4 regions of the Streptomyces sp. NPDC004732 genome follow, and region 1 is predicted to be linked to each of the others. Evidence: riboswitches for the same ligand, from Rfam matches in the RefSeq annotation. Region 1 holds a riboswitch; each other region holds the start of a gene.
The links. A riboswitch is a leader RNA that binds a small molecule or an ion and turns the genes downstream of it on or off. The one in region 1 is predicted to bind cobalamin.
Positions count from the first base shown of each region.

Region 2: linked by a shared signal. The riboswitch ahead of ABZV77_RS36345 (ABC transporter substrate-binding protein) and the one ahead of ABZV77_RS33305 (ABC transporter substrate-binding protein) in region 1 are both predicted to bind cobalamin.
Region 3: linked by a shared signal. The riboswitch ahead of metE (5-methyltetrahydropteroyltriglutamate--homocysteine S-methyltransferase) and the one ahead of ABZV77_RS33305 (ABC transporter substrate-binding protein) in region 1 are both predicted to bind cobalamin.
Region 4: linked by a shared signal. The riboswitch ahead of ABZV77_RS15810 (ribonucleoside-diphosphate reductase subunit alpha) and the one ahead of ABZV77_RS33305 (ABC transporter substrate-binding protein) in region 1 are both predicted to bind cobalamin.

Region 1 is NZ_JBEXJR010000012.1:239,924-246,889, forward strand. It holds gene ABZV77_RS33295 (ABC transporter ATP-binding protein) at 1-714, opposite strand, end outside; gene ABZV77_RS33300 (iron ABC transporter permease) at 711-1,772, opposite strand; gene ABZV77_RS33305 (ABC transporter substrate-binding protein) at 1,811-2,788, opposite strand; cobalamin riboswitch at 2,832-2,960, opposite strand; gene ABZV77_RS33310 (M67 family metallopeptidase) at 2,957-3,379, opposite strand; gene ABZV77_RS33315 (amino acid permease) at 3,465-4,964, opposite strand; gene ABZV77_RS33320 (DUF2017 domain-containing protein) at 5,337-5,939, opposite strand; gene clpS (ATP-dependent Clp protease adapter ClpS) at 5,979-6,293, opposite strand; gene ABZV77_RS33330 (nicotinate phosphoribosyltransferase) at 6,385-6,966, shown strand, end outside.
Region 2 is NZ_JBEXJR010000016.1:129,279-136,244, reverse strand. It holds gene ABZV77_RS36365 (hypothetical protein) at 1-396, opposite strand, end outside; gene ABZV77_RS36360 (metallophosphoesterase) at 512-1,276, opposite strand; gene ABZV77_RS36355 (ABC transporter ATP-binding protein) at 1,433-2,221, opposite strand; gene ABZV77_RS36350 (iron chelate uptake ABC transporter family permease subunit) at 2,251-3,258, opposite strand; gene ABZV77_RS36345 (ABC transporter substrate-binding protein) at 3,309-4,352, opposite strand; cobalamin riboswitch at 4,417-4,603, opposite strand; gene ABZV77_RS36340 (VOC family protein) at 4,611-5,081, opposite strand; gene ABZV77_RS36335 (helix-turn-helix domain-containing protein) at 5,086-5,946, opposite strand; gene ABZV77_RS36330 (HAD family hydrolase) at 6,113-6,966, shown strand, end outside.
Region 3 is NZ_JBEXJR010000001.1:834,622-841,587, reverse strand. It holds gene folP (dihydropteroate synthase) at 1-640, shown strand, start outside; gene metE (5-methyltetrahydropteroyltriglutamate--homocysteine S-methyltransferase) at 752-3,076, opposite strand; cobalamin riboswitch at 3,240-3,464, opposite strand; gene ABZV77_RS03455 (acyltransferase family protein) at 3,511-4,584, opposite strand; gene ABZV77_RS03450 (PIG-L family deacetylase) at 4,584-6,365, opposite strand; gene ABZV77_RS03445 (alpha/beta hydrolase) at 6,840-6,966, shown strand, end outside.
Region 4 is NZ_JBEXJR010000005.1:33,262-40,227, forward strand. It holds gene ABZV77_RS15795 (multidrug MFS transporter) at 1-644, shown strand, start outside; gene ABZV77_RS15800 (cytochrome P450) at 641-2,017, shown strand; gene ABZV77_RS15805 (ribonucleotide-diphosphate reductase subunit beta) at 2,106-3,119, opposite strand; gene ABZV77_RS15810 (ribonucleoside-diphosphate reductase subunit alpha) at 3,119-5,536, opposite strand; cobalamin riboswitch at 5,667-5,803, opposite strand; gene mctP (monocarboxylate uptake permease MctP) at 5,927-6,966, opposite strand, start outside.

The sequences.
Region 1 (6,966 bases):
CACGGTGGCGAGCAGCTCGGCGGTGAGGACCTCCTTGGGCGCCCCGGAGGCGACGAGACGGCCGCCGTCGAGGACGTAGAGGCGGTCGCAGAAGTACGCGGCCAGGTTCAGGTCGTGCAGGGCCAGGAGGTTCGTGGTGCCCAGGTCCCGCACGAAGGAGAGGATCTCCAGCTGGTAGCGGATGTCCAGGTGGTTGGTGGGCTCGTCGAGGACGACGAGGGTCGGCTCCTGGACCAGGGCGCGGGCCACCAGGGCGCGCTGGCGCTCGCCTCCGGAGAGCGAGGGGAAGGTGCGGTCGGCCAGCTCGTCGACGCCGACCCGGGCGAGCGCCGCCGTGACGAGCTCGTCGTCGGCCGCGGTGTCCGCCTCCCAGAACCGCTTGTGCGGGGAGCGGCCCATGGCGACCACCTGCCGGACGGTCAGCTCGAAGGCGGCCTGGCCGTCCTGCGGCACCGTGGCCAGGCGCCGGGCGCGCGCCTTCGGGGGCATCGTGTGCAGGTCGTCGCCGTCGAGGAGGGCGCGGCCGCCGGTGGGGCGCAGCGTGCCGTACACGCAGCGGAGCAGCGTCGTCTTGCCGCTGCCGTTGGGGCCGACGACGCCGACGGTCTCGCCGGGGTCGGCGGTGAGGTCGACGGCGTCCACGAGGAGCCTGCCTTCGACCTCGTACGAGAGGTGCTCGGTGCGCAGTTCACCGGCGGGGGGCGGCTGGGTCATGCCGGTACTCCTTCGTTGCGCCGCCTCAGCAGCCACAGGAAGAACGGGCCGCCGGTGAGCGCGGTGAGCACGCCGACGGGGATGTCCTGCGGCGCGGCGACGGTGCGTGCGGCGAGGTCGGCGGCGACCAGGAAGACCGCGCCCATCAGCGCGACGACCGGGAGCAGTGCGCGATGCGCGGCGCCGACCAGCATGCGGGCGGCGTGCGGCACCATCAGGCCGACGAATCCGATGGCCCCGCTGTAGGCGACCAGGGCGCCGGTGAGGAGCGAGGCGAGGACGAAGACTCCGGCACGGAATCGGGTGGCGTCCAGGCCGAGGACGGTGGCGCCCTCCTCACCGGCGAGGAGCAGGTCGAGGGGGCGGGCCATGGACATCAGGAGGGCCGTGCCGAGGACCAGGGTGACGCAGGGCAGGGCGAGCATGTCCCAGCGGGCACTGCCGAGGCCGCCGAGCGTCCAGTACAGGACCTCCTTGAGGTGGTCCGCGCTGTCGGCGGTGACCAGGATGAGGCTGGTCAGCGCGGTCAGGATGTACGAGACGGCGACGCCCGCGAGGATCAGCCTGCCGGTGGCGAAGCCGCCGCCTCCGCTGCGGGCCAGGGCGTAGACGAGGACCAGTGAGATCAGGGCGCCCGCGAAGGAGGCGGCCGGGATGGTGACGCTGGTCGACAGGGCGGCGCCGAGGCCGAAGACGGAGCCGAGCACGATCGCGCTGACCGCGCCGACGGAGGCGCCCGAGGAGACGCCGAGCAGGAAGGGGTCGGCGAGGGGGTTGCGGACGAGGGCCTGGAGGACGGTGCCGATGACGGCGAGTCCTGCGCCGACGGTGGCGCCGAGGATGACTCTCGGGAGTCGCACGTCCAGGACGATGGTGCGGAACGGGGAGGGGTCCGCCCTTCCCGTCAGGATCTCGACGACCTGGGCCGTCGGGATCCTGACGGAGCCCAGGGCGAGCCCGGCGAGCGTCGCGGCGGCGAGGGCGACGGTGAGCACCGTCAGGACGGCGAGGCGCCGCCCCCCTGAGCTCCGCCGATCGCCCTTCGGGCTCGTCCTCAAACGCCGGACGGGCTGGATCTCCCGCACTCTCTGCGCGCTCACAGCTGCGCCGCCAGCTTCCTCACCGCCTCGGGTGCTCGTACTCCGGTGACCATGTCCGAGAGCGGCAGCACCGCGAAGCTCTTGTTCTTGACGGCGGGGACGTCCTGGAGGGCCGGGTCGTCGAGGAGGCGCTTCTTCTTCTGGGCGACGGTCGTGGCGCCGTAGTCGAGGATCAGGATCGTCTCGGGCCTGTTCTTCACGACGGACTCCCAGGACGCGTCGCTGAAGGACTTGTCCACGTCGGCGAAGACGTTGCGGCCGCCCGCCCGCTTGATGATGTCGTTGCCGATGCCGCGGCCGCCCGCGGTGAACGCGGTCTTGTCGCCGCTGTCGTAGACGAAGACGGAGCGGGGCTTCTTGCCCTTCGACTTCTCGGCGGTGGCGGCGAGTTCGCGCTGTGCGCCGCTCACCCACTTGTCCGCGCGGGCCCGCACCCCGAAGGTGGAGCCGACCTCGCGGACCTCGCGGTAGACGTCATCCATGGAGACGGGCCGCTTCGCGCAGCCCTCGACGTTGAGGCGGCTCTCGATGCCGGACTTGGCGAGCGCGGAGCGGCTGCGGCCGTCGCCCGCGAGGAAGGCGCTCGCGTATCCGCCGTACACGTAGTCGGGGTTGGCGGCGAGCAGCTTCTCGTAGGAGGGGTACTCCTTGGCGACGACGGGGATGGAGTCGTACGCCTTCTCATACTGCGGCAGGACCTTGTCGTCGAGGTACGCCGTGCCCGCGAGGTGGTCCTTGAGGCCGAGTTCCAGCATCACTTCGGTGGCGTGCTGGTTCATGGTGACGGCGCGCTTCGGGGGTGCGTCGTACGTCGTCTTCACACCGCAGTTGGTGACGGTGTACGGAAATCCGGCGGCCTTGGCCGCGGTCTTCCCGTCACCGCCCGCATCGCCCGAGTCAGACGAGGAGCACGCGGCGAGCGGGACGAGCAGTGCGGCCGCGGCGAGCGCGCGTATGCCGGTGTGGCGGGACATGGCTGAACTGCCTCCTCCAGGGGATTTCCGCGTCCCCTGCGTTGCATGGAGGAGGACGGCAGGTCAGTTCCTGACTCCCCCGCCCCGGCTTCGGAGTGGGGTCACAGTGGCGGGACCGTGCCGGTTTCGCACCGGCTTCCTGGCTCCTGCCGCCCTCTTGAGTAAAGCTCAGTATGCCTCGACGACCTTTACTTCTTCCTCGGCGACCTCGCCGTCCACGATCCGGTAGGAGCGGAACTGGAAGGGGCCCGCGTCGTCGGTGTCCGCCGTGGAGACCAGGACGTAGTGCGCGCCGGGCTCGTTGGCGTAGGTGATGTCGGTGCGCGAGGGGTACGCCTCGGTGGCGGTGTGCGAGTGGTAGACGATCACCGGCTCCTCGTCGCGGTCGTCCATCTCGCGGTAGAGCTTGAGCAGGTCACCCGAGTCGAACTCGTAGAACGTGGGCGAGCGGGCGGCGTTCAGCATCGGGATGAACCGCTCGGGACGTCCGGTGCCCTCCGGGCCCGCGACCACGCCGCACGCCTCGTCGGGGTGGTCCTGGCGCGCGTGCGCGACGATCTGGTCGTGGAGGGCCTGGGTGATGGTCAGCATGGCAGCCAGGATAAGCAGAGGGGCCCGCGCGTACCGAAGTGTGGTACGCGCGGGCCCGAATGCTGGACAGTGGCCTTGGGGAGCCTCAGTCCTTGGAGAGGGAGTCGTCCGAGGAGACCCCGCCGGAGACGCCGATCTTGCGCTTGTCGAAGGCCGCGGCCTCCGGGTTGCGGCTCTTGAGGATCAGGTAGGAGACCGTCAGGATCGCGGCCCAGACCGGAGCGGCGTACAGCGAGATCCGCGCGTCCTTGTCGACGCCCATCATCACGATGACCATGCCGATGAAGAGCAGGGCGAACCAGCTGGTGTACGGGGCGCCCGGGGCCCGGAAGGTGGACTGCGGCAGCTCGCCGCGGTCGGCCTTGCGGCGGTAGCGGATCTGGCAGGCCAGGATCATGATCCAGGCCCACATGCCGGAGATGGTCGCGAAGGAGACGACGTAGTTGAACGCCTCGCCCGGCCACTGGTAGTTGATCCAGACGCCGACCAGCATGAACGCGGCGGAGGCCGTGGTGCCGATCAGCGGCAGGCCGTTCTTCGTGAGCTTGGTGAAGAACTTGGGGCCCTGGCCGTTCATCGCCAGGTCGCGCAGCATGCGTCCGGTGGAGTACATGCCGGAGTTGCAGGAGGAGAGCGCGGCGGTGAGGACCACGAAGTTCACGATCGCGGCGCCGACGCCGAGACCCATCTCCTCGAAGGCCGCGACGAACGGCGAGACGCCGGGCTTGAAGGAGGTCCACGGGACGACCGACAGGATCATGATGAGCGCGCCGACGTAGAAGACGGCGATGCGCCACGGCACGGTGTTGATGGCCTTGGGCAGGACGGTCTTCGGGTCCTTGGACTCGCCCGCGGTGACGCCGACCAGCTCGACGGCGAGGAAGGCGAACATCACGATCTGCAGGGTCATCAGCGTGGAGCCGATGCCGTTGGGGAAGAAACCGCCCTGGTTCCACAGGTGGGCCACGGTGGCGGTGTCACCGGCGTCGGAGAAGCCGATGGTGAGGATGCCGACGCAGATCAGGATCATGCCGATGATGGCGGTGACCTTGACCATCGAGAACCAGAACTCGAGCTCACCGAAGAGCTTCACGGAGATGAGGTTCGCGCCGTACAGGATGACGGTGAAGACCAGCGCGTAGGCCCATTGCGGGAATGAGTCGTGGGTCCAGTACTGCATGTACTGGGCGGCCGCGGTCACTTCGGTGATGCCGGTGACGACCCAGAAGAGCCAGTACGTCCAGCCGGTCACGAATCCGAAGAACGGGCCCATGAACTCGCGTGCGTACTCCGAGAAGGAGCCGGACACGGGCCGGTACATGAGGAGCTCGCCGAGCGCCCGCATGATGAAGAAGATGACGAGGCCCGCGATGGCGTACGCCAGGATGAGGCTCGGTCCGGCCTTGTGGATGGCCTTGCCCGCGCCGAGGAACAGGCCGGTGCCGATGGCACCGCCGATCGCGATCATCTGGATCTGCCGGGCTCCGAGCCCGCGCTGGTATCCCTCGCCCTCGCCGGACGAGCCGTGCACGACCCCATTGCCGTCGTGCCCGTCGTGGTGCTCTTCGACCTGCACTGAGGTCATGGTGACGCCTTTCTCCATGCTGATCCGCGCCCGCACATCTGCGTTGTGGCTGCGGATCAGGTCCTGATCCCCCCGGATATGGATGGAGTGCTACCGGCGGTCTGCCGGCTGAAGCGCCCTCGGCGACATGGGTGGCGTCGCCGAGCGGTCGTGAAGATTTATCACGGTGGCAACAGTGAGGGAATGAGCCACTTGTGGTGCACACCACAAGGAGAAGCGGACAAAGCGCCCTTGACACCGCAAAGTCGGGCAATGACTTGACGGGATCGTTATCCGGATTTGAGGCTCCGCTGAGCGAACCACCCGCGGAGCGGATGGAACCTGTCTACTACAACAAATTTCGCTGCATTCTGCACGGATTCCTGCCCGGAATCAGTCCAGCAACGTCCCGACCAGCGTTTCCTGCAGTCCGCCGAGCCAGAGATAGGCCATCACCATCGGCTTGCGGGGGTCGGAATCCGGCAGCCGGTAGAGCAGATCGGCGTCGTCTTCGTCGCTCACCTCGAGCCGCGTGCCGATCGCGAGGCGGAGGTCGTTGAGGGCGCCCAGCCAGTTCCGGGACTCCTCGACCGACAGTTTCAGGACAGCTCCGCCCTCGCCCGACGACGTCATCGCGTCCAGCGAGCGGATCACGACCAGGGCGTCGTCACGCTTCTTGGCCCGGAGGTCATTCTCTGTGAACCGCCGGAATTCCGCCGAATACGCCCGCAGTTCGTCCGCGTCGCTCGCGCCGTTCTCGCTGCCCGGACCGCCGTACGCATCGGGCAGCAGACGCTGCATCACCGGATCGGCGGGCGGCTCGCTCGGGCCTTCGGCGAAGAGCTCCGCGAGCGGGTCGTCGGAGACCTCACCGCCGGGGCCCGGCCCGATCAGCTCCAGGAGCTGCACGGCGAGGGAGCGGATGATCGAGATCTCGACCTCGTCGAGCGCGACGGCGGCGCCGCCGCCGGGGATCGCTTCGAATTGTCCTGGCATCAGATGCGTCGCTACTTCCGGTCCGCTGCTTCCGGTCCGCTACTTGCGGTCCTGCTGAAGGGTGGCCCACAACCCGTACCCGTGCATGGCCTGTACGTCGCGCTCCATCTCCTCGCGGCTGCCGCTGGAGACGACGGCGCGGCCCTTCTGGTGGACGTCCATCATCAGCTTCGTGGCCTTCTCCTTCGAGTACCCGAAGTACGTCTGGAACACATACGTCACGTAACTCATCAAATTGACCGGGTCGTTGTGCACCAGGGTGATCCAGGGGACGTCCGGCTCGGGGACGACGAGCGCCTCTTCGTCCGATTCCGGGCGTGTGATCTCTGCGGGAGCCGTACTCACCTGCCCCATGCTGCCACTCCGAGGGGGCCCTCGCACAAATGGCCTCTGGCGCGCCCCAAGAAATCGTCAGAGTGACGAGATTGGGGGTAGCATCCCTCGTATGAACACAGCGGACCTTGGCCTGCCGGTGGATGTTCCGTCGACAGCGCTCTTCACGGACCAGTACGAGCTGACGATGCTGCAGGCCGCGCTGAAGGCCGGCACCGGCGACCGGCGCTCCGTCTTCGAGGTCTTCACCCGCAGACTCCCCGAGGGCCGACGCTACGGAGTGGTGGCCGGAACGGGCCGGGTCCTGGACGCCGTGGAGAACTTCCGCTTCGACGCCGACGTCATCGGCTTCCTGCGCGAGCGCGAGATCGTCGACGAGCCGACCCTCGAATGGCTCTCCGGCTACCGCTTCAGCGGCGACATCTGGGGCTACCCCGAGGGCGAGGTCTACTTCCCCGGCTCGCCGATCCTGCGGGTCGAGGGCTCCTTCGCGGAGTGCGTGCTCCTGGAGACGGTGATCCTCTCCATCCTCAACCACGACTCGGCCATCGCGGCCGCCGCCTCCCGCATGTCCTCGGCCGCAGGCGGCCGCCCGCTGATCGAGATGGGCGCCCGCCGCACCCACGAGCTCGCGGCCGTCGCCGCGTCCCGCGCCGCGTACGTCGGCGGCTTCGCCACCACGTCCGACCTGGCC
Region 2 (6,966 bases), on a different contig from region 1:
GAAGGACACCTCGGCCGCGACCTTCCAGGCTCCGGCCTCGCTGTTGCGCATGTCCCACACGCTGGGGTCGAAGTACATCGTCTCGTTGAAGTCACAGACGCCCGGGCCCGCCTGGTGGCAGTCGCTCGTCTCGACGGCGTGCCACAGTCGTTCCCTCGTGTTGCCGCGGTACAGGAACACTGCGGGCCACTTCCACTTGTGGGTGGTCGCCATCCGGAAGGAGGTGGGCACCGCGACCTCCTTGGACACCCCGATCACGATCGGCTTGCCACCGTTCACCTGGACACGGGTGAAGGCGACCCCGCCCTCGGCCGCCCCGGCAGGCACCGCGGCCACGCCCGTGAACACCGCCGCCGCGCCACCGGCCACGACAGCTCTCCAGACCTTCTTGCCCACCTGATCTCCGATCCCTGCATCTCTGTGCCGAAAGGCGCCGGAGAGCCCTCCTCCGGCGCCTTTCAGACAGCCGGGGTCCACCCGGGGTTGCACACCCGTGGATCACGATCGGGCATCAGGGGACAGGGCGGTAGTGCGTCGTCAGGCGGCCCGTGTCGTCCAGGACGTGGAAGGCGACGGCCGGGGGCAGGTCGTGGTGGACGTGGTGGGACGGGTGGTCCTGGGCTTCCCAGGGGAGGCGGAGCGTGGAGACCACGCCGGGGGCCACCAGGAGGGGGCGGTCCGCGAACGTCGTCGCCGCGGGGGTGTGGGCGTGGCCCGCGAGGAACGCCGTGACGTTCGGGTGGCGTGCCGTCAGCTCGGCCAGGCGGTGCTCGTCGAGCTGGCGGATGCCGTCCACGTAGGGCGTGTGCAGCGGGACCGGCGGGTGGTGGAAGCCGATCAGGACCGGGCGTGCGGGCGGGGTGTCGGCGAGGAGGGCGGACAGCCACTCCAGGGTCTCGTCCGCCAGCCTCCCGTGGTCCTCGCCGGGCACCGACGTGTCGCACAGGGCCAGGGTGAAGCGGTCCGTGACGTGTGCGGTGTCGACCGGGGCCGTGCTCGGGGGTTCGCCGAGCAGGTGCTCGCGGAACGCGGCGCGCTCGTCGTGGTTTCCGGGGCAGATCAGCAGCGGGTGCCGGGTCGTCAGGAGCTCGCGGGCCGCCTCGTACTCGGACGGGGTGGCGTGGTCGGCGATGTCACCGGTGGCGATGACGGCGTCCAGGTCGTACGGGAGGCCGTTCAGGTACTCCATGACGGCCCGGGTGCGGCCGACGCTGCGGCCGCCGTCCGCCGTACCGGTGTCGATGTGAGTGTCGCTCAGGTGCGCGATCACCGATATCGGTGACGTCGTCGGCACGGCCGGTGTCTCTGGCATCGCTACGGGCCTTCCTGCTTGCGGTTCCTGACGGGCCGATGGGGGTCCTTCGGTGAACCTAGGGGTGCCCGCAGGCCCGTGTTAAGGGCCATTCGTACGCGTCTGGCCTGGTCGCAGCGTTCAGCCCCGCAGGAACCGCACCGAAGGACGCCCGCCCACCGGCCCTTCGCCCTCCCCTGGTGTCACCACCGCCCGCACCCCGTACACCTCCGCGATCAGCTTCTCCGTGATGACCTCCGCCGGAGTGCCCGACGCATACGCCACGCCCTCCTTGAGGATCAGCAGGTGGTCGCAGAACATCGCCGCCAGGTTGAGGTCGTGCAGGGCGATCACGCTGGTGACGGGGAGCTCCGCGACCAGGGACAGCAGGTCCAACTGGTGCTGGATGTCCAGGTGGTTGGTGGGCTCGTCCAGGAGGAGTTCGCGGGGCTCCTGTGCCAGGGCGCGGGCGATCTGGACGCGCTGGCGCTCGCCGCCGGAGAGGGTGTGCCAGGCCTGGGCGGCGCGTTCGGTGAGGCCGGTGCGCGCGAGGGCCTCGCGCACGGCCTGCTCGTCGTGCGGCGTGGGGGTCGACCAAGCGCGGCGGTGCGGGATACGGCCCAGACGTACGACGTCGCGTACGGACAGTTCGACCTGCGTCGCGGCGTGCTGCTCGACCACGGCGATCCGGCGGGCCACCGCGCGGCGGCCCGTGTCGGGGAGGGTGCGGCCGTCCAGGGTGACCACGCCGGAGGCCGGGGCGAGGACGCCCGCGAGGATGCGCAGGAGCGTGGACTTGCCGGATCCGTTGGGGCCGAGGAGCCCCACGGTGGCGCCGCCGGGCGGGGCGAGGCTGACGCCGTCGACGACGAGCCGACCGCCCGCCTCCCTGCTGACGCGGTCGGCGCGCAGGCCCGCGGCGTCGCTCAGGACGGTCGCGCCGTCCCTGATGTCGTGCGTCACGTCGTCCTCCGCGTCCGGTACAGCACCGCCACGAACGCGGGTACGCCGATGAGTGAGGTCACCACGCCGACCGGGACCTCCTGCGGGTCAAGCGCCGTGCGGGCCAGCGTGTCCACCCAGACCAGGAAGACCGCCCCGGCGAGCGCCGTGACCGGGAGCAGTCTGGCGTGTCCGGAGCCGACGACCGCGCGGGCCGCGTGCGGCAGGACCAGGCCGACGAAGCCGATGGCGCCCGCCGAGCTGACCAGGGCCGCCGTGAGCAGCGCCGTCGTGCAGAGCAGGACGAGGCGGGTGCGGGCCACCCGGACGCCCAGCGCCGCCGCGGCCTCCGGGCCGAACGCGAAGGCGTCCAGCGTGCGGGCGTGGCCGAGGCAGACGACCAGCGCCGCCACGAGCACCGCGCCGCACAGCCACACGTCCGTCCAGCCGACCCCGCTGAGCGAGCCCAGGAGCCAGAACAGCACGCCGCGCGTCGTCTCCGCGTCGCCCGCCGTGAGGACGACGAACGACGTCAGCGCGGAGAAGAGCTGCATGGCCGCGACGCCGGACAGCACGACCCGGTCCGTGGTGTCGCCGAGGGTGTGGCTCAGGAGCAGCACGAGCGCGAAGGAGCAGAGCGCGCCCGCGAAGGCGCCCGCGGAGACCGACACCACTCCCCCGCCGACCCCGAGGACGACGACCGCGACCGCTCCCGTGGACGCCCCGGACGACACCCCGAGCACGAAGGGGTCGGCGAGGGGGTTGCGGAGCAGGGACTGCATGACCGCACCGCAGACCGCGAGGCCCGCGCCGCAGACGGCGGCGAGCACGGTGCGCGGCATCCGCAGGTTCCAGACGATGCCGTCCCTGATCGGGGTGAGCGGGCTCTCGCCCCAGCCGAGGTGGGCGGCGACGGTCGACCACACGTCGGACACGGAGATCTCCGCGGGGCCGATGGTGACGGCCACGGAGACGGAGAGGAGGAGCGCGGCGGCCCCGGCGAGCCACAGCAGCCCCTGCCGCACGCGGGCGGGGGCGGCGCCGGTGACACTGCCCGTGTCCGGCGCGGCCTCCGTCACTTGACGAGTCCGAACTTCCGCAGCCCGGCGGCCACTTGCTCGATGCCGTCGACCGTGCGGATCGTGGGGTTCATGGCCTGGCCGCTGAGCAGGACGTACCGCTTCTTCTTCACGGCCGTCAGGTTCTTGGTCGCCGGGTTGGACTCCAGGAACTTGATCTTCGCCGCGGCGCTCTCCGCGGACTGCGACTTGCGGGTGAGGTCGCCGATGACGAGGACGTCGGGGTCGCGGTCGGCGACGGTCTCCCAGTTGATCTGGGGCCATTCCTCGTGGGTGTCGTCGAAGACGTTCTTCGCGCCGAGTTCGCGGGTGATGATGCCGGGGGCGCCGCAGCAGCCCGCCAGGTACGGGGCGTCGGAGTTGGCGAACCAGTACATGAGCTTGGTGCCGGAGGCGTCGGCGGTGTTGATGTCCTTGGTGGCCCTGCCGACCCGGCGCTTCATGTCGGCGATCAGCTGCTCGCCGCGCTTCTCGACGTGGAAGACCTTCGCCAGGTCGCGCACCTCGCCGTAGACGGTGTCCATGGTGAGGGTCTTGACGCGCTTGCCGTCGCCGCCGCCGTCGTTGTCCTTGCCCGCGCAGTCGGTGGGCGAGACGTAGACGGGCACGCCGAGCTCGTCGAACTTCGCGCGGTCGGCGACGCCGCCCTTGCCGACCGTGTAGAGGAAGGAGGCGCTGACGAAGTCCGGCTCCTTGGACAGGACCTTCTCCAGGGACGGGTAGCGGTCGGCGAGCCGCTCCACCTTCGCGTTGTCCTTCGCCAGGTTCTCCAGGACCGGGTCGGTCCAGGTGCCGGTGCCCACCATGCGGTCGGCGAGGCCGAGGGAGAGCAGGATCTCCGTGGAGCCCTGGTCGAGGGAGACGGCCCGCTGCGGGGGTGCCCCGACCTTCGCGTCCTTGCCGCAGGAGGTGACCGTGACCGGGTAGCCCTCGGTGCTCTGCTGCCCGGACTGCGATGTCTTCTGCGCGGAGCCGCCGCACGCGGTGAGCGCGAACAGGCAGGCACAGAGGAGGGCGGATATACGGGCTGTCGAGGACACGTGATCCCTTGGGTGTCACGGCTCATACGCGGAGCCTGGCCTGCGTCGTGACCTCCGCCGCAGGGTGAGCGGGGAGGGCGCCAGCAGGTCTTCGGACTCGGGGATCGGCCGGGCGGGGCGCCTTCCCGGGCGTCCTGTGACGCCCAGTGGCCGTGGCCCCGCCCGTCCCCCTCACCGCTGCGCGTCAGCTCCGGATTCGCACCGGATTCCCTGGCCCAGGTGTGGGTTTGACTGGCTTGCGCAAGTTATCACGCGAGTTCACGCGGTCGGCCCGGGCGTCGTCGCGGTGGTCGGCGCGGGCCTGGGCTCGCCGCGGTACGTCCCGAAGGACCAGCGGTTGCCCTCCGGATCCTCGATGCCGAATTCACGGCTTCCGTAGGGCTTGTCCTCGATCTCGCTGATCACCTTCACACCGGCCTCGGCGAGCCTGCGGTAGAGGTCGTCCACGTGGTCGGTGACGACGTAGGCGCCCGCGGTGCCGGGCCTGCCGCAGGTCGCCTCGTCGGCCGGGTCGTACGAGCCGAGCATGACCCCACCGCCCTCGGGCCAGTCGAGCTGGGCGTGGGCGACCCGGCCCTCGTCCTCGTAGACGGCGGTGCGCAGGAAGCCGACGGTGCCGACGAGGAAGTCGATCAGGGCGGGGGCGTCCTGGGCCTGGAGGCCCGGCCAGATCGCCGGGGCGGGCGTGCTGAGCTGCTGTTCTTGCGTGGTGTTCCGGTTGGTTTCCATGGCTCTACTCTTCGCCCCGGCCGTGCGCCCCGGCTTGGATATTCCGGCACTCTTCGGCCAGCCAGCGGGTGGGGGTCTCGCCGGTGTACTGCCGGAAGTCGCGTACGAGGTGGGAGTGGTCGTAGTACCCGGTGTCGGCCGCGACCCCGGCCAGGTCCGGCGGGGCGCCCGCCGCGACGGCGCGGGTCACGGTGGCCTTGGCGTGCTGGAAGCGCATCAGGCGGGCGGCCTGCTTGGGGGTGAGTCCCGTCTCGGCGCGGAACAGCGCGGTCAGCCTGCGCTCGCTGAGCGCGACGTGCCGGGAGAGGCCGCCGAGGGTGCCCGCGCCCCGGTGCCTGGCCAGCCACGCCCAGGCCTCCGCGACCTCGGGGCGGACGGATCCGGCGGCGCGGTCCGTGGCCGCGCGCCGCCTCAGGTAGGCCGACAGGAGGGCGAAGCGCTCCTCCCAGCGGTCCAGCTCGCACAGCCGCTCGCGGATCTCGGCGGCCGGGTCGCCGAGGACGTCCGTGCCGCCGACGACGAGCTGCCCGGTGAGCCCGGCGGCGGGCAGGCCGAGGAGGGCGCGGGCCGCGAGGGGATGCACGGCGAGCTGGATGCCCGCCTCGTGCTCGGGCTGGACGACGTACGCGGGGCTCTGGTGCAGGCCGCCCACGATGATGTCGGTGCGCGTCGCGTCCGGTCCCGTCGCCCGGTCCGGGGTGCTGCCGGTGGCGATGGTCCCGTCCAGGGAGAAGATCACCGTCAGATACGGCGAAGGGAGCCCCCGGTGCAGCCCCGGCCGCTGCCCCGCGGTGCGGTAGCCGACCGCGGAGACGACCATGCCGTCGAGCCGTGGAGCGGCGCGGACGAACTCACGGGAGTCCATGGGCCCAGTATGCGCGGAACCCTTCTGCTACCCCTGTTCACCCGCCCCATGCCACCGCGCCACGGTGACGTCGATCATGGGAAATGTCCCTGCCGCCCCATAGCATTGCGCGCCGCTCCGGTCGGGGCCGCACATCGCTCGCAGGGAACGGCAGGGACGTAGAGACATGGCAGTACGGGCAAAGAGCAAGCTGGCCGTCATCGGCACCACGGGCGCGCTGGCCGCCGCCGTTCTCGCGGGCAGCGCCCTGTGGCCGACGGACGAGGCGAACGCCGCCGACACCTCGGCGGCCACCGCCCGCGAGCTGTCGCACTGGCCGAAGCCGGTCGCCAAGAAGCTGGGCAAGGTCATCGCGAAGAACGACCACAAGGGTGCGTACGCGGTCTTCGACGCGGACAACACGACGTACCGCAACGACCTCGAGGAGTCGCTGCTCCCCTTCCTGGAGATGAAGGGCGTCCTCACCCGCAAGACCATGGACCCGTCCCTGAAGATCATCCCCTTCAAGGACAAGGCCGGGCACAAGGAGAGCCTCTACAGCTACTACAACCGGCTGTGCGAGGTGGACGACCAGGTCTGCTACCCCTGGGCCGCGCAGATCTTCTCCGGCTTCACGCTGAAGGAGCTCAAGGGGTACGTCGACGAGCTCCTGGCGTACAAGAAGCCGATCCCCGCCGAGTACTTCGAGGACGGCAAGCCGACGAAGACCGAGGTGAAGCCGCCGGAGTTCTCGCGCGGCATGCAGCAGCTCTACAAGACGCTGCAGGCGCACGGCATCGAGGTGTACGTCGTCAGCGCGGCCAGCGAGGATCTGGTGCGCATGGTCCTCGCCGACCCGAAGTACGGCTACGGCGTGAAGCCGCAGAACGTCATCGGCGTCGCCATGCAGCTCAAGGACCGCAAGACCGGTGAGGTCACCAGCTCCCGCAAGGAGATCGCCGAGGGCCGCTTCGGCGAGAAGGACCGCGCGAAGCTCGCGAAGCGCGAGCTGACGCCGAACCTGTGGGCGCCGCTCACCTG
Region 3 (6,966 bases), on a different contig from region 1:
CGAGGGAGGGGCTCTGGTGAGTGTGGACACCATGCGGGCCCGGGTGGCGCGGGCCGCGGTGGACGTCGGGGCCTGCCTGATCAACGACGTGAGCGGCGGGCAGGCCGATCCCGACATGGCCGGAGTCGCCGCGAGGAGCGACGTCCCGTACGTGGTGATGCACTGGCGCGGGCACTCCGCGGCCATGGACGGTCTTGCCTCCTACGACGACGCGCGCATCGACGTCGTACGCGAGGTGGAACGGCAGGTCGACGCCGTGGTGTCGGCCGGTGTCGACCCCGGCCGGGTGATAGTCGATCCCGGCCTCGGATTCGCCAAGGACCGTGACGACGACTGGGAGTTGCTCGCCGGGATCGACGAGCTGACGGCTCTCGGATTCCCCGTGCTGGTGGGCGCCTCCCGCAAGCGGTTCCTGGGGACCCTGCTGGCGGACCCGGTGACGGGCACGCCCCGCCCCGCCCGTGGGCGTGACGCTGCCACCACCACCGTCTCCGGCTGGGCGGCGGCCCGGGGCGCCTGGGCCGTGCGGGTCCACGAGGTGGCGGACTCGGCCGACGCGGTGCGCGTCGGCTCGGCACTGCGCCGGGTGGAGACGCGGGACCGCCGCCGGGTACGGACAGCGGTGATGTCGAGTCACTGACATGGTCCATTCGGTCGTGTCGGCCGGCACGGCGTGCCGGTGTCGGGGCGGACACCTGAATCCCGCCCCGACACCGGCACGCATCGCGCCGTCAGGACGCGTTCAGGACGGTCAGGACGCAGCCGTCCCGATCTCCTCACGGACCGTCCTGGCCGCCGTGACCAGGTTCTCCAGGGAGGAGCGGGTCTCGGGCCAGCCGCGGGTCTTCAGGCCGCAGTCGGGGTTGACCCAGAGCCGTTCGGCGGGGATGGCGTCGAGTCCCTTGCGCAGCAGGGCGGCGGCTTCCTCGGCGCTGGGGACGCGCGGGGAGTGGATGTCGTAGACGCCGGGGCCCGCCTCGCGGGGGTAGCCGTGGGTGGCGAGTTCGCGGGCGACCTGCATGTGGGAGCGGGCCGCTTCCAGGCTGATGACGTCCGCGTCGAGGTCGTCGATGGCCTGGACGACGTCGCCGAACTCGGCGTAGCACATGTGCGTGTGGATCTGGGTGTCCGGCCGCACCCCGCTGGTGGAGACGCGGAAGGACTCGGTGGCCCAGGCCAGGTACGCGGGGTGGTCGGCGGCGCGCAGCGGCAGCGTTTCGCGCAGTGCGGGCTCGTCGACCTGGATGACCGAGGTGCCTGCCGCCTCCAGGTCATTGACCTCGTCGCGCAGGGCGAGGGCGACCTGGCGGGCGGTGTCGCCGAGCGGCTGGTCGTCGCGGACGAAGGACCAGGCGAGCATGGTGACGGGGCCGGTGAGCATGCCCTTGACCGGGCGGTCGGTGAGGGAGTTGGCGTACGTCGTCCAGCGCACCGTCATCGGCTCGGGGCGCGAGATGTCACCGGCCAGGACCGGCGGGCGGACGTAGCGCGTGCCGTACGACTGGACCCAGCCGTGCTGGGTGGCGAGGTAGCCGGTGAGCTGTTCGGCGAAGTACTGCACCATGTCGTTGCGCTCGGGCTCGCCGTGCACCAGGACGTCGATGCCGGTCTTCTCCTGGAAGGAGATCACGTCCTGGATCTCGGTCTTGATGCGGTCCTCGTAGCCCGCCGTGGTGATGCGCCCGGCCCGCAGGTCGGCGCGGGCCGTGCGCAGTTCGTTGGTCTGCGGGAACGAGCCGATGGTCGTCGTCGGCAGCAGCGGCAGGCCGAGGTGGGCGCGCTGGGCGGCGGTCCGCTCGGCGTAGGGCTGGGAGCGGCGCGCGTCGGCGTCGGTGACGGCACCGGCGCGGGCCCGGACGGCCGGGTCGTGGGTGATCGGCGATTCGGCGCGCGAGGCCAGGTCCGCCTTGTTGGCCGACAGTTCGGCCGTGATGGTGTCGGTGCCCTGGGCCAGCCCCTTGGCGAGCGTGGCCACCTCGTTCGTCTTCTGCCGGGCGAAGGCGAGCCAGCGCAGGATCTGCGGCTCGATGTCCCGTTCGAGGGCCGTGTCGATGGGGACGTGGAGGAGGGAGCAGGAGGTCGCCACGTCGACCCGCTCGGCGAGCCCGAGCAGCGTGCCGAGGGTGGTGAGGGACTTGGCCAGGTCGTTGATCCAGATGTTGCGGCCGTTGACGACACCGGCGACGAGCCGCTTGCCGGGCAGACCGCCGACCGCGGCGAGGGCGTCGAGGTTCGCGGCGGCGGCCTCGGTGAAGTCGAGGGCGAGGCCCTCGACCGGGGCCTTGGCGAGCACCGGGAGGGCGTCGCCGAGCCGGTCGAAGTACGAGGCGACGAGGAGCTTGGAGCGGTCGGTGAGGGCGCCGAGGTCGCGGTAGGCGCGCTCGGCCGCGTTCAGCTCGGCCGGGGTGCGGTCCTGGACGAGGGCCGGTTCGTCGAGCTGGACCCATTCGGCGCCCGCCGCGCGCAGGTCGGCGAGCACCTCTGCGTACACCGGAAGGAGGCGGTCGAGGAGGGTCAGCGGGTCGAAGTCGGCGGCCACCCCGGGGGCGGGCTTGGCGAGCAGGAGGTAGGTGACCGGGCCGACGAGCACGGGCCGCGCCGTCAGGCCCAGCGCCTGGGCCTCCTTGAACTCGGTGACCTGCTTGGTGGAGTCGGCGGTGAACACCGTGCCGGGACCCAGCTCGGGCACCAGGTAGTGGTAGTTGGTGTCGAACCACTTCGTCATCTCCAGCGGCGCCACGTCCTGCGTGCCGCGCGCCATGGCGAAGAACCCGTCGAGCGCGTCCGCGTCGACCGCGGCGCGGTGGCGCTCGGGGACGGCGCCGACCATGACGGTGGTGTCCAGGACGTGGTCGTAGTACGAGAAGTCGCCGGTGGGGACTTCGCCGATGCCCGCGTCGGAGAGTTCCTGCCAGTTGGCGCGGCGGAGGTCGGCGGCGGTGCTCCGGAGGGCGTCGGCGGTGACGCGGCCCTTCCAGTAGCCCTCGATGGCCTTCTTGAGCTCGCGGTTGCGGCCCTGGCGGGGGTAGCCGTACACGGTGGCCCGTGCTGCCGCGGCTGCGGTCTTGGTGGTCACGGAGATCTCCTTCGAGAGACGTATCCCGGGGATCCCGGAGACCTGCGTGGCCAAGAAGGAGTGACATACCGGCGGGTACCGTCTCGCGCGGCAAGGCGCGGTCATCCGCTCGCTATGTACGCCGACCCGCCCTCGAGGTCACCGGAATATCCGCGCACGAATGGCTCGGGCACGGACAGCGGGCAGGTCTTCGGACTCGCGGGCGCATCCTCCCGGGGGAGGACACCTACTGGCCGTCGCTTCCCAGGTCCCGTTCGTCGGGGCCCAGTGCGTGATGACGGCGGTCGTTCCCACTCACCGCTGCGGGGCAGTCCCGGATTCCCACCGGGTTCCCTCTTGCGACGCTCCCGTCTGGCGGACGGGGCGAACCAGCTGCGCCGATCACCCTACGGGGTGGCGGTGGAGCAGTGCTAGGGCCGCCGGATTCCGGAAGGTCACTTCGAACGCTCGTCCACCGGCACGGCGCCACGCGGCAGCCGGGGCTCCACCAGCGGACGGAACAGCTTCCGCACCGGCGGAGTCGACAGCAGGAACACCGTGGTGACGACGCCGAGGGTGAGGAGGACCTGGCCGACCGCGCCCAGGTCCTTCAGGACCGGATACAGGCCCGCCGCCTCGCCCGCGCGGATCAGCAGGCCGTGCAGGAGGTACGGGTACATCGTGGCGGCGCCGAGAGCGGTGAAGGGCGTGCGGCGTCGGGGCACACAGGCGAAGAACGCGGCGACCAGCACCGCGCTGAGCGCGAAGATGCCGACGCGCACGGCGAGGTACTGCGGCCAGCTGATGTCGAGCTCCGTGTAGCCGACGTCCATGGACAACCAGTGCTCGTCGGGCGCGGGCATCCACAGATACGCCGCGACCACGGCGCAGACCAGCGCCACCACGCCACAGCGGCGGGCCGCCTTCGTGCGCAGGAGGGCGAAGTGCTCCGGGCGCAGGTTCATGCCGAGGACGAACCAGGGCAGGAACATCAGCACGCGCGGCAGCGCCAGGTCGTAACCCATCGTCGTGAGACCGGCCGCGAGGGAGACCACCACGGCGATCGGCACCGGGTGGCGGACCGCCCGCCACAGGGGTGTGCTCAGCCGCCAGAGGAACAGGGCGACGAGGAACCAGCAGAGGTAGGTGGGTTCCGTGGGGGTGAAGGTGTACGGCTCGCCCCGCACCGCGCTGTACGTGGCGGAGTACGCCGCCTCGAACAGGAGGTAGGGGATCAGCACCCCTTCGATCAGTTTGCGCACCTGGTCGGGGCGGCCGGTGAAGCGCTGCGAGAAGTAGCCGCACAACAGGATGAACGCCGGCATGTGGAAGGCGTAGACCACGGTGTGGACCGCCTGCAGCGTGTGCGTGCCGGAGACGATCTGTTCCCAGGAGTGGCCGAGGGCGACCAGCACGATCAGGAGGAACTTCGCGTTGTCGAAGAACGGATCGCGCGAGTCGAGCGGCTTCCGGGTGTTCTGGGGGGTGTTCTGGTTGGTACGCAGGCGTGTGGGGGTCGGCATCCGCATCAGGCCTTCGACCTCCCTGCCGTCGGAGACTCCACCGGCTGCCAGGGAGCCAGACGACCTCCTCCACGTCTGGCATGGGTCCAGTACAGGCGGCTGTCGAGGCCGAGCATGGTGAGCACGACGCCGCCCGACGCCAGCGGAGCGCTCGACGGCGCGCCCGCCGGGAGTACCCCGGTGTGGTTCCACTGCGGCCGGTTCCTTGCGACGCCCGACGTGCCCCAGGCCGTGGCGACATCGCCCGTGGCCGTCCGGGCCGCGAGCAGGACACCGCCCCAGTCGTCCGCGGTGACGCTCACCGGGCCGTAGCCGCCCGCCCCGCCCAGATCGGTGGCGGCCACCGACGTGTGCGCGGTGGAGGACGACCGGCGCGCCCGGCCCGGCTCCGCCGTGAAGGGCGTGAGGCTGTCCGCGTGCAGGCGGGCGGAGCCCACGTCCCCGGAGGCGGGGATGCGGTAGAAGACCCGGACGCCGTCGTCGTCGGGCCGGACGGTCAACGGCAACGTGGTCGCCGGAAGGCCGGTGGCCAGCGGGCCGCGCACGTCCGCGCCCGGCTCGTCCTGGATCCAGGCCAGGACGCTGTGCGGGGTCGCGGCAAGGAAGTAGGCGCGTCCGGCGCGGTCCTTGGCGGCGACCGGATCGCTGTGCACGGCCTCACCGCCCAGGCCGCGCCAGGGAGTCCACGTGCCGTCGGACCGCTGGACGCGCGCGGTCAGCCGGCGGCTGCTGTCGCGCACGAACACGGACATCGTGCCGTCGTCGTGCGCCACGACCGCGGGCGCACTGATGTCGTTCGTACCGACCTCGCCGGACAGCTCGGGGCTGTCCAGCGACTGCCAGGGGCCGAAGGGCTTGCCCGGGGCCTGCTGGGCGATAAATCCCACTTCCTTGCGGTATGCGGCGGGCTGGTCACCGAACAGCGTACGGGTACCGAAGACGGCGATACGTCCGTCGGGCAGCGCCACCGGCCGCACGCCCGTGTCGATTCCGGTCTCCGCCCGGAACACGGGCCCCTTCCACCGGCTCGCGCTCCACCGCCCGCCCTTGCCGCCAGGCCGGTGCCAGTGCGCGATCCGGCCGTCCAGCACGGCGAAGGCCCACAGGCTGTCGTCCTTGCCCGCGAGCAGCCAGTCGGCGCCGGTCTCACCGGCGTGGTGGATGCTGTGCGACCAGCGGGGCTTGGGGCTCGCGGCGACCTTGAGGTCACCGCAGCCCGCAGAGTCCTTGCAGGTGTCCTGCGGGGCGTCTCCCCAGGAGTACGTTTCGAGCGTGCGGGCCTTGGACGTGCCGGACGCGGGGTCGAGCGCCTGCTGGACGAACCGGGCGCCGAAGCGGTGGTCCTGGTGGTCGGAGCACTTGAGGTTGCGGTCCAGACGGCCCGGCGTCGGGTTCTGCATCCGGACCTGCGTCGGCCGGAACCGCTCCAGATAGCCGGTCACCGTCCGGATCGGCTGTTCCTCGGTGTACGAGAAGTCGCGGGTGACCGGACCCTCGTGCGCCAGCTGCGAGCCGAGCACGCCGACCCGGCCGTCCCAGAGCCCGTGCAGGCTGTGCGGCCGGTCACCGGCGATGCTGCCCGCCTCGTGCAGCAGCGTCCACACCAGGTTGATGTGGGGATACCCCTGCAACGTGTCGAGCTCCGCCTGCCCGCCGCCCGCCGTCGGGATGACGGAGCGCCGCCAGGGGTGCTCCGGCCGTCCCGTGACCATCTCGGCGTAGGCGGCGCGAATGCCGTTCTGCCGCGCTTTGGCGTACTTGCGCTCGTCGCGCGCGGGTCGGGGCATGCCCCGGAACGTGCCCTTCCTGGGGGCGTTCACGCCGTTGGACTCGCCGGACGTCAGATAGATCGTCGTCGGGGTGGGCGATGATCTGCAGGACCGATTCCTCGGTCCTGGGCTGCGGCCCTGAGGTCGCCCACGTACCCGTGGGGCCCGCCGTGCTCATGTCCGGTGACTGATGCGGGGTGACGGGCACGTCGCCGCCGTCACCCTTCGAGCGGACGACCATGCCTATGCCGATGCCTGCGGGCGCCACGACACCCAGCACGGTGGCCGTGAGGACATTGCGACGGGTTGCGCGCGCGAGAATGCGCTTTTCGGGGGGCATGGGTGGGCTTGCCTATCTGCATCCGACGTACCGGCCACTCGGCCAGCAGCTGCGGCTGGTGGCTCCTTGATCACGGGGGAAGATGACCTGCGAAAGCGGCGGGTTGTCCTCAGTGATCTTCCTCACGGCGCCGGGCGGGTAGCTTCTCCGCGGTGACGTGGACAGAGAAGCGGGGCCTCGCGCCGATGACCGACGGGGCGCAGTTGCGGTGGACGGCGCTGGAAGGCGGCGGGCGGGACGCAGGTCGGGGCGGCGGGCGGGGTGGTGGGCGGCCGACGC
Region 4 (6,966 bases), on a different contig from region 1:
GCCCCAGCTGGAACGCCAGGTTCGCCCGGCACTTCCACCCGGTGATCGACGCGTACGACCAGGAGTTCAGAAACCGGCGCTGCGGGACCGTGCCGACGGTCGAGGCGTACATCGAACTGCGCCGGCTCACGTTCGCGCACTGGGCGTGGATCGACCTCCTCGAACCCACCGCGCGGTACGAGCTGCCCGACCCGGTGCGCAAGCACCCCGCGTACCGCAGGGCGGCCCGGGCGACCCAGGACTTCTCGGCCTGGTACAACGACCTGTGCTCACTCCCGAAAGAACTCGCGGGAGACGAGCTGCACAATCTCGGAATCAGTCTCATCCAGCACGAGGGAATGAGGCTCGAAGAGGCGGTGCGGGAAGTGCACAGGCGCGTCAGTGATTGCGTCACTGAATTCATGCAGGCGGAAAGGGAAGTACTGCATTTCGCCGATGAATTGGCGGACGCAAGTGAGCGTGACAGGGAACTCGCGGACGCGGTGAAATCATGCGTCTTCAACATGCGGAACTGGTTCTCTTCCGTTTACTGGTTCCATCACGAATCCGGGCGCTATCGGGTGGACAGCTGGGACGACAGGTCCATGCCCCCGTATGTGACGGAAGAAGCCCTGGCGGAAAACGAACTGGTAGGTGAGGAATGAGCGTCGAATCCGCAATACCCGCTCCCCCCGCGTCGGGCCCCGACCCGTTGCGCAATCCACCGCTCGTCCGCGGCGGCGCCCCGTTGCTCGGCCACGCATGGAACCTGGTGCGTGATCCGCTCGGCTTCCTCTCCGCCCTGCGCGACCATGGGGATCTCGTCCGGATCAGGCTGGGACCCAGGACGGCGTACGTGGTGTGCGATCCGGAATTGGTCGGCGCCCTGCTCAAGAACCCCGAGTACGTCGTCGGCGGGCCGCTCTGGGACACCCTCGAAGTGCTCCTCGGCAAGGGCGTGGCGACCAGCAACGGCAAGCTGCACCGGCGCCAGCGCCGCATGATGCAGCCCGCGTTCAGGCCCGAGCGGATCGCCGACTACGCCAAGGTGATGGAGGAGGAGGCCCGCGCCACGGCGGCCCGCTGGCAGCCGGGCGCCACGGTCGACGTGAGCGCCGAGATGTTCCGCACGGCCGTGCGCATCGTCTCGCGCTCGCTCCTGGAGGTCGACTCGATAGCGGACAAGGCGGACCGGATCGCCGACTCGCTGCACACCGTGTTCGACGGGCTCTACCGCCGGATGGTGCTCTCGGTCGGCCCGCTCCACCGCGTGCCGACCCCCGCCAACCGGCGCTTCGAGAGCGCGCTCGCCGACCTGCACGCGCTCGTCGACGAGATCGTCGCGGAGCGCCGCGCGGCCGGGCCCGGCGGGCCGGACGATCTGCTCGCCGAATTGCTGCGGGCCAGGGACGAATCCGGGGAGCTCATAGCCGACCAGGAGATCCACGACAACGTGGTTTCGCTCGTCGTGGCGGGTGCGGAGAATGTGGCGTCGACGCTGGCCTGGACGTTCCATCTGATGACCGAACACCCGGCGCAGGAAAGGAGGTTGGTTGAAGAGGTAAATGCCGTGGCCCCGGATCGCGCGATCACATTCGCCGATCTCAAGGACCTGCCGCACCTCCGCAATGTCGTCACCGAGGCGATGCGCATACGGCCGGCCGCTTGGATATTCACGCGCCGGTCCGTGGCCGAAACCGAGCTGGGCGGCTATTCGATTCCGGCGGACGCCGACATCGTCTACAGCGTGTACGCGATGCAGCGCGACCCGCGTTCCTTCGAGCGGAACCTGGAGTTCGACCCCGACCGCTGGAATCCGGAACGGGCGCGCGACGTGCCGGAGTTCGCGATGATGCCGTTCAGCGTGGGCAACAGGAAGTGCCCCGGCGACCACTTCAGCCTGGCCGAACTCGCCCTGATCCTAGGAACGGTGGCCCCCAAGTGGCGCCTGGAGCGCGTCGAGGAGACCGACGCCCGCACCCAGGTCGGCATCACCCTGCACCCCAAGCGGCTCGTCCTGCGGGCCACGCCGCGCTGAGCGTCCCGGGACAGCAAGGCGCCCGCCCGCCCCGTCCGGCAGAACGGGTCGGGCGGGCGCAGGCGTCCGGAACTCGTCCGGAACTCGCCTAGAACTCGTCGTCGAAGGAGACCGAGCCCTCGACCGCGACCTGGTACGCGGAGGGCCGCCGCTCGAAGAAGTTGGTCAGCTCCTGGACGCCCTGCAGCTCCATGAAGGAGAACGGGTTCTCCGAGCCGTAGACCGGCGCGAAGCCGAGGCGCTGCAGCCGCTGGTCGGCGACGCACTGCAGGTACTCGCGCATCGAGTCGGTGTTCATGCCGGGCAGGCCGTCACCGCACAGGTCGCGGGCGAACTGCAGCTCGGCCTCGACGGCCTCCTTCAGCATGTCCGTGACCTGCTGCTGGAGCGCGTCGTCGAAGAGCTCGGGCTCCTCCTTGCGGACCGTGTCCACCACGTCGAAGGCGAAGCTCATGTGCATCGTCTCGTCGCGGAACACCCAGTTGGTGCCGGTGGCCAGGCCGTGCAGCAGACCGCGGCTGCGGAACCAGTAGACGTACGCGAAGGCACCGTAGAAGAAGAGCCCCTCGATGCACGCGGCGAAGCAGATGAGGTTCAGCAGGAAGCGACGGCGGTCGGCCTTCGACTCCAGCCGGTCCATCTTCTCGACGGAGTCCATCCATTTGAAGCAGAACTCCGCCTTCTCGCGGATGGAGGGGATCTCCTCGACCGCGTCGAAGGCCGCCGCGCGGTCCTCGGGGTCGGGCAGATAGGTGTCGAGCAGCGTCAGATAGAACTGGACGTGCACGGCCTCCTCGAAGAGCTGACGGCTCAGGTAGAGCCGCGCCTCGGGGGAGTTGATGTGCTTGTAGAGCGTCAGCACCAGGTTGTTCGAGACGATCGAGTCGCCGGTCGCGAAGAACGCGACCAGACGGCCGATCATGTGCTGCTCGCCGGGCGAGAGCTTGGCGAGGTCGGCGACGTCCGAGTGGAGGTCGACCTCCTCGACGGTCCAGGTGTTCTTGATCGCGTCCCGGTAGCGCTCGTAGAAGTCGGGGTAGCGCATGGGGCGCAGGGTCAGCTCGAAGCCCGGGTCGAGCAGGTTCTTCTCGGTGGAGCTCATTACTGGCAGGCCTCGCAGGACTCGGGGTTTTCCAGGGAGCAGGCGACGGCGTCTTCGGCCGTGACCTGCGCGGGGACGGGGGCCGCGGCGGCGGTGTTCGAGCTCCCGGCCGCGCGGGCGATGCGCGTCGCGGGGCGCGAGCGCAGGTAGTACGTGGTCTTCAGGCCGCGCTGCCAGGCGTACGCGTACATCGAGGAGAGCTTGCCGATGGTCGGCGTCTCCAGGAAGAGGTTGAGCGACTGCGCCTGGTCGAGGAACGGGGTGCGGTCGGCGGCCATGTCGATCAGGCCGCGCTGCGGGATCTCCCACGCCGTGCGGTACAGCGCGCGGACGTCCGCGGGCACCCACTCGAAGTCCTGGACCGAGCCGCTGGACTCGCGCAGCGCCTCCCGGGTCTTCGCGTCCCACAGGCCGTGCCGCTTCAACTCCTCCACCAGGTAGCCGTTCACCTGGAGGAACTCGCCGGACAGCGTCTCGCGCTTGAAGAGGTTGGAGACCTGCGGCTCGATGCACTCGTAGACACCGGCGATGGACGCGATGGTCGCGGTCGGCGCGATGGCGAGGAGCAGCGAGTTGCGCATGCCGGTGACGGCGATACGTTCCCGCAGCGCCGCCCAGCGCTCCGGCCAGGTCAGCTCGGCCACGGCCTTCGGGTAGTGGTCGGGGTGCAGCACGCCGCGCGCGGTGCGGGTCTTCTCCCAGGCGGGGAGCGGACCACTGCGCTCGGCGAGGTCCGCGGACGCCTCGTACGAGGCGAGCATGATGCGCTCGGCGATGCGGGTGGAAAGGGCGCGCGCCTCGGGGGAGTCGAAGGCCAGCTTGAGCTGGAAGAAGACGTCCTGGAGGCCCATCGCGCCGAGGCCCACGGGGCGCCACTTGGCGTTGGAGCGCCCGGCCTGCTCGGTCGGGTAGAAGTTGATGTCGACGACGCGGTCGAGGAAGGTCACCGCGGTGCGGACGGTCTCGTCGAGCCGCTCCCAGTCGATGTCCTGCGCGGCCGGGTCGACGAAGGCGCCGAGGTTCACCGAGCCGAGGTTGCAGACGGCGGTCTCCCCGTCGTCCGTCACCTCCAGGATCTCCGTGCAGAGGTTGGAGGAGTGCACGGTGTGGCCGGGCTCCGCCGTCTGGTTGGCGGTGCGGTTGGCCGCGTCCTTGAAGGTCATCCAGCCGTTGCCGGTCTGCGCGAGGGTGCGCATCATGCGGCCGTAGAGGTCCCGGGCCGACATGGTCTTCTTGGCGAGCCCGGCGGCCTCGGCCTTGCGGTAGGCGGCGTCGAACTCGTCGCCCCACAGGTCGACGAGCTCGGGCACGTCGGCCGGTGAGAACAGCGACCACTCCTGGTCGGTGGCGACGCGGCGCATGAACTCGTCGGGGATCCAGTGCGCGAGGTTGAGGTTGTGCGTGCGGCGCGCGTCCTCACCGGTGTTGTCGCGCAGCTCCAGGAACTCCTCGATGTCGGAGTGCCAGGTCTCCAGGTAGACCGCGGCCGCGCCCTTGCGCCGACCGCCCTGGTTCACGGCGGCGACGGAGGCGTCCAGGGTCTTCAGGAACGGCACGATGCCGTTGGAGTGCCCGTTCGTGCCGCGGATGAGGGAGCCGCGGGAACGGATGCGGGAGTAGGAGAGGCCGATGCCGCCCGCGTGCTTGGAGAGCCGTGCGACCTGGTGGTAGCGGTCGTAGATGGAGTCGAGCTCGTCCAGCGGGGAGTCGAGGAGGTAGCACGACGACATCTGCGGGTGGCGGGTGCCGGAGTTGAAGAGCGTCGGCGAGGACGGCAGGTAGTCCAGGCGGCTCATCAGGCCGTACAGCGCGGCGACTTCGTCGAGCGCGCGGGCGCTCTCGTCCTCCGCCAGACCGGCCGCCACGCGCAGCATGAAGTGCTGCGGGGTCTCGATGACCTGGCGGGTGATCGGGTGGCGCAGCAGGTAGCGGCTGTGCAGGGTGCGCAGGCCGAAGTAGCCGAAGCGGAAGTCGGCGCCGTCGGCGAGCGCGGTGTCCACGAGCGCGTCGAGCCGGGCCGCGTGGGCGCCCACGAAGTCGGCGGTGCGGTCGGCGATCAGGCCCTCACGGTGGCCGACGGCGATCGACTCGGTGAAGGAGCGCACGCCCTGCGAGGCGGCCTCGGCGGCGATGGAGAGGGTGAGCAGCCTGGCCGCGAGCTTCGAGTACGTGGGGTCCTCGGAGATGAGCCCCGCGGCCGCCTCGGTCGCGAGCTCCCGCAGCTCCGCCTCGTCGGCCCTGGCCGAACGGCCGCGCAGCGCCGCGGCGGCGACCCGGCCGGGGTCGGCGTCGGGGAGGTCGGCGGTGAGGTCGGTCAGGGTGCGCAGCAGCGCGGTCCCTGGCGCGTCGGTACCCTCGGTGCTGTCGATGGGCTGCGGTGACAGCGCTGACGCAGGTTCGGCAGGCGCGATGGTCACGTGGAGCTCTCCCTCGCTCGGCTCTGGGCCTGGGGGAGGGGACGGCACACACGGGCGCACCCGGACAGGGCGGCGTACCGCGTCCACCGGCCCATTCCACGAGGCCCGGACGGTCGGCACCCGGGTCGGTCGACACGGGTGCACTGCCGGCAGGTCTTCGGACTCCGCGTACGACAAATGCGTACACGTCTACCGTTGCGGGACAGTTCCGGACTTGCACCGGATTCCCCTGCGGCGACAGCGAGCACGAGCATACATCTTGTGTCGGCTTACTGAAGCAGGCCCACATCTTGTGTCGGATCGCAGAGCTGTACGACGAAGGGCCGCCGGTTTCCCGGCGGCCCTTCGTCGTACGCTGTGCCGTGCGGCAGACGTGCGGCAGCGGTCGGCTCAGTGGCCGGAGCCCGCCGTCGCCTTCGGCAGTTCCTCCATGACACCGGCGTCACCGGCGTCCGCCGTGTAGTCCTCCGGAGACGTCTCGTCGACGCCCTCGGGGGCCTTCAGCGCCTTCAGGGCGAAGGTGAGGACCACGGTCACGACCACGTTCAGGACGAACGCGGTGAGGCCGATGTAGCCGATCTCGCCGATGCCGGGGATCTCGTCGGACGAGCCGCCGAAGTGCTTCTGCGTCGGCGACGCGACGCCGTACGCGGCGACCGTGCCGTAGACCATGCCGACCGCCCAGCCCGCGAGCAGCGCCCAGCGGTGGAACCACCGCGTGAACAGGCCGCCGACCAGGGCGGGCATCGTCTGCAGGATCCAGATGCCGCCGAGCAGCTGGAAGTTGATCGCGACCGTCTTGTCCATGGTGAGGACGAAGGCGAGCGCGCCCACCTTCACCAGGAGCGAGACCAGCTTGGAGACCTTGAACTCCTGTGCGGGTGTCGCGTCCGGCTTGAGGAAGTCCTTGTAGATGTTCCTCGTGAAGAGGTTCGCGGCCGCGATCGACATGATCGCCGCGGGTACGAGCGCGCCGATGCCGATGGCGGCGAAGGCGACGCCGGTGAACCAGTCGGGGAACATGTTCTCGAACAGCTGCGGGATCGCCAGCTGCCCGTTCTCGACCTTGACCCCGGCCGCGATCGCCATGAAGCCGAGCAGCGCGAGCAGGCCCAGCATCAGCGAGTAGAGCGGCAGGATCGTGGTGTTGCGGCGGATCACGTTGCGGCTCTTGGAGGAGAGCGTCGCCGTGATCGAGTGCGGGTACATGAACAGCGCGAGCGCGGAGCCGAGTGCGAGCGTGGCGTACGTCCACTGCCCCGCCTCGCCCGGCGCGAGACCCGCGACAGGCTTGCCCGCCGCGTCGTTCGCCGCCGAGAACTTCTCGTTCGCGGCCTGGAAGATCTCGTCGAAGCCGCCGAGCTTGATCGGGATGTAGATGATCGCGACGGCGATGACGAGGTAGATCAGACCGTCCTTCACGAACGCGA